DNA from 2 places in the Synechococcus sp. PCC 6717 genome. Region 2 is predicted to be linked to the other one. Evidence: riboswitches for the same ligand, from Rfam matches in the RefSeq annotation. Region 2 holds a riboswitch; the other holds the start of a gene.
The links. A riboswitch is a leader RNA that binds a small molecule or an ion and turns the genes downstream of it on or off. The one in region 2 is predicted to bind cobalamin.
Positions count from the first base shown of each region.

Region 1: another riboswitch for cobalamin. It lies ahead of L5470_RS13050 (energy-coupling factor ABC transporter permease); the one in region 2 lies ahead of L5470_RS08575 (sirohydrochlorin chelatase).

Region 1 covers NZ_JAKLTV010000055.1:17,217-20,709, forward strand. Annotated here, with positions in the region: gene L5470_RS13045 (LCP family protein) at 1-1,189, shown strand, start outside; cobalamin riboswitch at 1,227-1,373, shown strand; gene L5470_RS13050 (energy-coupling factor ABC transporter permease) at 1,390-2,163, shown strand; gene L5470_RS13055 (energy-coupling factor ABC transporter substrate-binding protein) at 2,156-2,464, shown strand; gene cbiQ (cobalt ECF transporter T component CbiQ) at 2,479-3,270, shown strand; gene L5470_RS13065 (energy-coupling factor ABC transporter ATP-binding protein) at 3,275-3,493, shown strand, end outside.
Region 2 covers NZ_JAKLTV010000017.1:46,665-50,157, reverse strand. Annotated here, with positions in the region: gene L5470_RS08580 (2-isopropylmalate synthase) at 1-149, opposite strand, end outside; gene L5470_RS08575 (sirohydrochlorin chelatase) at 225-1,250, opposite strand; cobalamin riboswitch at 1,284-1,416, opposite strand; gene egtD (L-histidine N(alpha)-methyltransferase) at 1,480-2,466, opposite strand; gene L5470_RS08565 (amino acid ABC transporter permease) at 2,502-3,170, opposite strand; gene L5470_RS08560 (ABC transporter substrate-binding protein) at 3,180-3,493, opposite strand, start outside.

The DNA.
Region 1 (3,493 bases), on a different contig from region 2:
GAGTGTTGTCTTACTGTCGCCTTTTCAAGCAGAGCAGGGGGGTGATGCGAAGACCTCTTTTTTTGAGGTGATGGCTCGCAGCTTGCAAGGGAAGATGAGTCGGCCTATCAATTTATTGGTGCTAGGGGTTGACAAGGTTTTGGGGGCACCGGAAGGCTCGCCAGAAAGTTTCCGTGGCCGCACCGATACTATTTTGCTGGCGCGGTTTAACCCTGATGACAACACCATCACAGTGTTGAGTATTCCTCGGGACAGTCGCGTTGACATTCCGGGCTATGGGGTTGATAAAATCAATGCGGCCAATGTCTATGGTGATGTCCCCCTAGTTGCCAAGGTGGTGAGTCAAACCCTGAACTACACTCCGGTTGATCGCTACATTCGCATTGGCCCGGGAGCGTTTCGTGCCCTTGTGGATTTGGTGGGGGGCGTAGAGGTCAATGTTCCCAAGCGGATGTATTACAGTGATCACACCCAAAAACTCTACATTGATCTCTACCCTGGATTACAAACCCTCAACGGTGAGCAGGCTGAGGGCTTTGTACGGTTTCGCTACGATGACCTCGGTGACATTGGCCGGGCACAACGCCAGCAAATGTTGATCAAGGCGCTGCAAACGAAACTAGCGAATCCAGTCATGTTGACGCGGCTCCCCCAACTCCACGAGGTTCTCCAGAAACACGTAGATACCGATTTGACCTTTGGCGAACTGATGGCGATCGCCCAATTTAGCCTGCGCACGGATCCTGAGAATCTGCGCATGATTCTGTTGCCCGGGCGCTTTAGTGGTGATGGGTACGATGCCAGCTACTGGCTCCTTGACTACGACGGGATCGATCGCATCGTTGAGACTTACTTTGCAGCGCGATCGCGCTCAGTGTCAGCCAGCCCCACTTGGAGTGAAAGTGGTTCGGTACGCATCGCGTTACAAAATGCCTCGGGACACCCCGATGCGGCTCAAGATATGGCGGACTTTCTATACCACCATGGCTACAGCAATGTCATCATTAGCGATGACTGGCACCAAGAAGCCGCCGCAACCGAAGTCTTGGCGCAGCAAGGAGATTTAGGGGCGGCTCAAATGGTGCGCTCTGTATTGGGGGTTGGGCGGGTGTCGGCCAACTCAACTGGGGTGATTTCGTCGGATGTAACGGTGCGCATTGGCCGCGATTGGGTTGACATCCTGCATTGAGGCGCAAACGCTTCCAAGGGTAACCGAGCAGTCCTGACCTATAATAGCGCTAATCGGTTTCTGTGGGGAGCAGCCACAGAACGCAAGGGGGAAAGTCCGGTGCAAGTCCGGCGCTGTCCCGCAACTGTGATGACGGTTTTTGGCCGCTCTGAGTCAGGATGCCCGCCGAGGATTGTTGCATATCTGCGAGGTACAGATGAATGAAAGTCAGGCAATGGAAGCGGCTCCCTCTGCTGGGGGCGATCGCCCTGCTGGCGATGTATATGGTGATTGCCAGCCCGAGGGCGGTGTTGGCGATGCACATCAGTGAAGGGTTTTTACCCGTTGGCTGGGCGCTGGGCTGGTGGTTAGGGTTCTTGCCATTTTTGGGATGGGGACTCTGGTCACTGCGGCAACAGGTGAAGACACAGCCCGAGTCCACCCTACTACTCGCATTGGCGGGMGCCTATGCATTTGTTTTATCGTCGTTAAAACTTCCCTCGGTCACCGGTAGCTCGTCCCACCCGACGGGAATTGCCCTAGGAACGGTTCTTTTTCGGCCACCCATCATGACGGTGTTGGCCACCTTGGTCTTACTGTTTCAGGCGTTGCTCATTGCCCACGGTGGCTTGACCACCTTGGGTGCCAATGGCTTTTCCATGGCAGTGGTCGGGCCATGGGTGGCATGGGGCTGCTATAACGGCATCTTGCGTCTGACCGGAAAGCCGGCGATCGCCCTGTTTACTGCTGCGTTTGCGGCTAATGTCATTACCTATGCCCTCACCGCGTGGCAGTTAGCCCTAGCCTTTCCCGATAGTGTTGGCGGGGTGGCAGCCGCATTTGGCAAATTTGCCGCCGTGTTTGCCATCACCCAAATTCCCCTTGCCATTAGTGAGGGTCTATTGACGGTTTTAGTCTGGAACTGGCTCACCACTTACTGCGCAGCAGAATTACGCACCCTTAATCTGTTACAGGAGCGTGGTCACCATGGTTAACTCGAAAGCGAAGCAGGTTTGGCTGCTGCTTGGTGCCGTTGTGCTCCTTGGGGCAGCACCGCTGCTGTTTGTTAACGCCGAGTTTGAAGGTGCCGATGCCCAAGCGGAAGACCTCATTACCGACATTGCACCCGATTATACCCCTTGGGCTACGCCGGTGTTTGAACCCCAGAGTGCGGAGGTTGAGTCACTATTCTTTGCCCTGCAAGCCAGTCTGGGGGCGGGGGTGATTGGCTTTGTGGTGGGGCAATACACCGAGCGCCACCGCCAAAAACGTCTTCAAATTCGCCGGGAGAAGTAACGGTAGCGTGCTGCATGCACCATCACCTTGACTCCTACGCCTACCGGAATGGGCTACGGCACATACCGCCCGAGCAGAAGCTCCTTTTTGCGATCGCCCTGCTCCTGTTTACGTTTTTTGCCCATCCTCTCAGTCAAGGGCTGTTGTGGCTCTGGCTCAGTGTCTGGGTTGTTGGCTATGCTCGCATCCCGTGGCGGGTTTATGCTGCGGTGCTCGGGGCGATCGCCCTATTTTGGGTGTTGAGCCTGCCCAGCCTGTTAGTGCAGGTGGCACCCACAAGCTTAGTGACGACAACAACAGAGCCACTGCTGGGGCGCCTCAGTGTTGGTGGATGGTCGGTCTTTATTCCGCAGGCACAGGTCACTCAAGCCCTTGGGGTGGGGCTGCGCACCTTGGTGGCCAGTAGCTGTTTGGTCTTTATCCTTTTCACGACCCCCTTTCCAGAACTGCTAGGGGTACTTGAGCGGCGCTCAGTCCCCTCCTTTCTGCTGGATATTTTGATGCTCATGTATCGCTATATTTTTATTCTGCTGGACACAGCCGTCAGCCTCCAGCTCGCACAGCGGGCACGGGGGGGGTATCAACGGCGATCGCGCTGGCTCTATAGCCTCAGCCTGTTGGCAGCACAACTGTTTCGGCAGTCCTTACAGCGCTACCAAGGCACAAACCTTGCACTCCTGAGTCGCGGGTTTACGGGACAGTTTCGGGTGTGGCGATCGCCGCCCTACGCATACTCCCAGCGGTATGCTGTGGAAGCAGGACTTGGCGGTGGCCTGCTGCTGCTAGTCAATCGTATCCTTGGTTGAGACTATGTCTGTACCGCTGCTGGAGTTTCGCCACGTTTGGTTTCGCTACCCCAACACCCTAACACCGGTGTTGCAAGACTGCTCGGTGGCGCTTGGTGCTGGTCGGAAAACCGCCCTACTGGGTCTGAATGGCTCTGGCAAATCCACCCTCTTTTACGTGGCGGCAGGACTCTACCGCTGCGATCGCGGTGAGGTGTACTGGCAAGGACAGCGACTCGTGCAT
Region 2 (3,493 bases):
ATATCCACCCCTAGCCGAGCCAGTTGACGGGCGATCGTGAGTTTTTCATCTACATTCAGTGCGGCTCCCGGAGACTGCTCTCCGTCCCGCAGCGTCGTGTCAAAAATCAAAACGCGATCAACCGTCTGGGGAGGATACTTTATCGCCATAAACAAGCCCCGTCCAAGCTTGAAAAAAGGGATCATTACCCCCTAGTCTAGCATTTTCCTTAGGTGGCCATCCCCCTAGGGAACCTGCCAAATCCGTTGATGGTAGCTGGGTAGATGATCTAAATTCACACTGGGGTGATGATGCCCGTGGGAATGAGACTCATGGTTATGGTTGTGATCGTGGTGGTGATGGTGGGAATGATCGGCACCATGGGCGATCGCCGCCAAGCGAAATTTACAGGCTTCGCAATTCATGGCCACTTGGCCGGTGAGGGTTTCTATTTCCCGTTGCCGCGTTAAATAAAATAACTGCGGATGTAACCCAATTTCCGGCAAGTTAACGTATTCTACCGCCGGGTACTGTTGCTGGGCAGTAGCGGTCAGGGTATAGATTTTTTTCACCAGTGCGCCAGTGAACATAAAGTGGGGCAGGACAATCACCCGCTGCGGCTGATAGAGATTGGCGCGGGCAAACCCTACCTCTAGGCGGGGATGGGTAATACCAATAAAGCACACCTCAACGGTCTTGTAGCCACTACCTTCCCAGAGCATCCGCGCTAGCTTGAAGACATCGCCGTTGGCATCGGGGTCACTCGAGCCACGTCCCACCACCAGTAACACCGTGTCGTCGCGGCCAATGCCTCGGGGGTTAAATTCCGGTGAGTCGAGCATTTCAAGGCGCGATCGCCAGAGGGTGAGAATTTCAGGGGCAATGCCATAGTGGCGACCGTAGTGATAGCGCAACTGCGGGAACGCTTGGCGAGCACGATCCAGTTCATTGGTCACATCAAATTTGTTGTGGCGCGCCGCAAATAATAAAATCGGCAGTACCGACAGATCGGTGTAGCCCTCTACTGCACACTGGCTTAAAACTTCAAAAATCGAGGGTTGAGTCAACTCCAAGAAGCAAGGAAAGACCGGGCGGCAAGGATCTAATTGATGATACGCATGGGCAAAGTCTAAAAATGCTTGGCGGCCTTGCGGATCGCGAGTACCATGACCCACCATCAGTAGCGGTCGGGGCTGGGGTAAGGGTGGTAAATCAAGGCTAAAACTCAGGGGATTAAGAATTGAATCGTTGGGCTGAATAGTAACGACCACGCTATAACTCCATGCCTGTGCAACGCAGACAAATAGAGTGAACCGCAGTAGGTAGGCATTCTGGCTTAGGGATCGCTCCCCTCACAGCTGCGGCACAGCCCCAGATTTACACTGGTGTTTCCCTACAAACTGCTCTTCACGGTTAACCTTCCAATTCTAACGAGCGTATTGTGGCTCTGTCTATGCGGGGGGTGGGGACTCGCTACCCCCTAGACCGCCTCCTGTGTGTTCACCGGCAACACAAACATAGAGCAAACCAGTGGTTTGGATCGGTAAAGGCTCGAACCCACGTCAAGCCAGCCGCCACGAGGTCTGACCTTAGGGAATCCAGCCAAAACTTCCGCGAGATTTCTGTGAGGATGCTTTCCCCGGCGGCAATGTCACAGGTCAATTCTAGGGCAGTGAGGGTTACCGTCTGTGTGTTTTGGCTGTCAAGATACATTTCGATTTGCTGTGCCACTGGGTTATAAATGGCTCGATGATCGAAGGCCAATGGCTCGAAGTTGCCCTGAAATCGCCAGTTAAGGTGGCTAAGGATATTGCGATTAAAGGCAGCCGTAATCCCCTGAGCATCATTGTAGGCGGCAAGCAAAACTTTGGTGTCTTTTACTAGGTCAACTCCAAGGAGCAGGTAGTCACCAACATTGAGCACCCGGTACAGTTGGCTGAAGAAACGTTGGCACTCAACCGGTGAGAGGTTGCCTAGGGTACTGCCTAAGAAACAGAGTAAGCGTCGCGGTGCAAGGGGTGGGGGCAAGTGCTCTAGGCCAATATCGTAGGTGCCCACAAGGCCATTGATCCACAGTTGGGGATAATCCTTCAGCAGCGCTATGGCACTAGTTTTGAGCATCGAGCCACTGACATCAATGGGACGATAGACAAGCTGAGGTTGTAGCTGGGCATAGGCGGAGAGTAAGTAGCGGATTTTGCGATCGCTGCCGCTGCCGAGCTCAATTAATTCACAGATGCCGGTCAGGGTGGCAATTTCTTTGGCGTGTTGACTCAGCAGCGCTAGTTCGGTGCGGGTGAGGTAGTACTCTGGCAGGTCAGTAATCTGCTCGAATAACCGCGACCCAACGGCATCATAAAAGTAGTAGGAGGGTAAATATTTTTGCGGTGAACAACTCAAGCCAGCAATGACATCTTGGCCAGCAGGATCGGTTTTAGAACCACTCAGGTAGGTCAGGTGTAGGCGATCGCCCACAGAAGGCAACATCAACTGGCTCCAGCAACTGGTAACAGAGGCAACCCCTAGGACATTCTAGCCTTTAGACGGTGTTCGATGTGCCGCCCCCACGCAGCGATCGGCAAACTCATCAACAAATACAGCACCAGCGCTAGGGCATAAAGGGGGAAGGGATGACTACTATGACGGATGATCCAGACCCGCAACACCGATGTCAGATCGACCCCTGCAATCACACTGACAATGGCCGAATCCTTGAGCATATAAATGAAATCATTGATCAGGGGTGGAATAACAATTTGCGCCGCCTGCGGCAAAATCACCCGCACAAACCCCTGCTGCTGGGTCATCCCCAAGGACAGCGCCGCCTCCCGTTGACCCGAATCCACGCCGCCCAGGCCAGCCCGAAAGACCTCTGCTTCGTAAGCGGCATAGTTAAGGGCTAGAGCCGTGACCCCTGCTGTCCACGCATTCACCCACGTTGCTAAATTGATCTGCGCTAAAACTGCCCCGACACCGTAGTACAGCAACAACAGTTGGGTGATCATGGGGGTACCGCGCATCACCTCAATAAATCCGGCAGCAGGCCAGCGCAAAAACAGGTAAGGGGAGGTGGTCATTGCTGCCAAGAGAATGCCAAGCACAATGGCGATCGGGAAGGAAATCGCACAGTAAATAAGGGTATTCAGCGCCCCCCGCAGAAAGGCCGGTAACGCCGCTTGGATTAACTCCATCCCCTACTCCTAAACAATGCCAATTTGCGCTTGCTGATCATTCCACAGTTTCCAGTGCTCATAAATTCGCCGCAGGGTACCATCGGTCTTGAGAATTTCAAGGGCTTGATTGACCTCTGTTTCTAGGGTTTTTGCTTTAGGGCTGCTGGCATTGAAGGCAATGACGTAATTGTTCAGGAAAATTGGCACTCCAATGGGTTTTAGGGCTGGGTTGACCGTGCCGCCGGGGCCTGATCCCAAAACATAGTAGGCCACAATCGGAAAGTCCACCATCACTGCATCAATCCGTCCCTGCACTAGATCATCGAAGGGCAAGTTGCCGT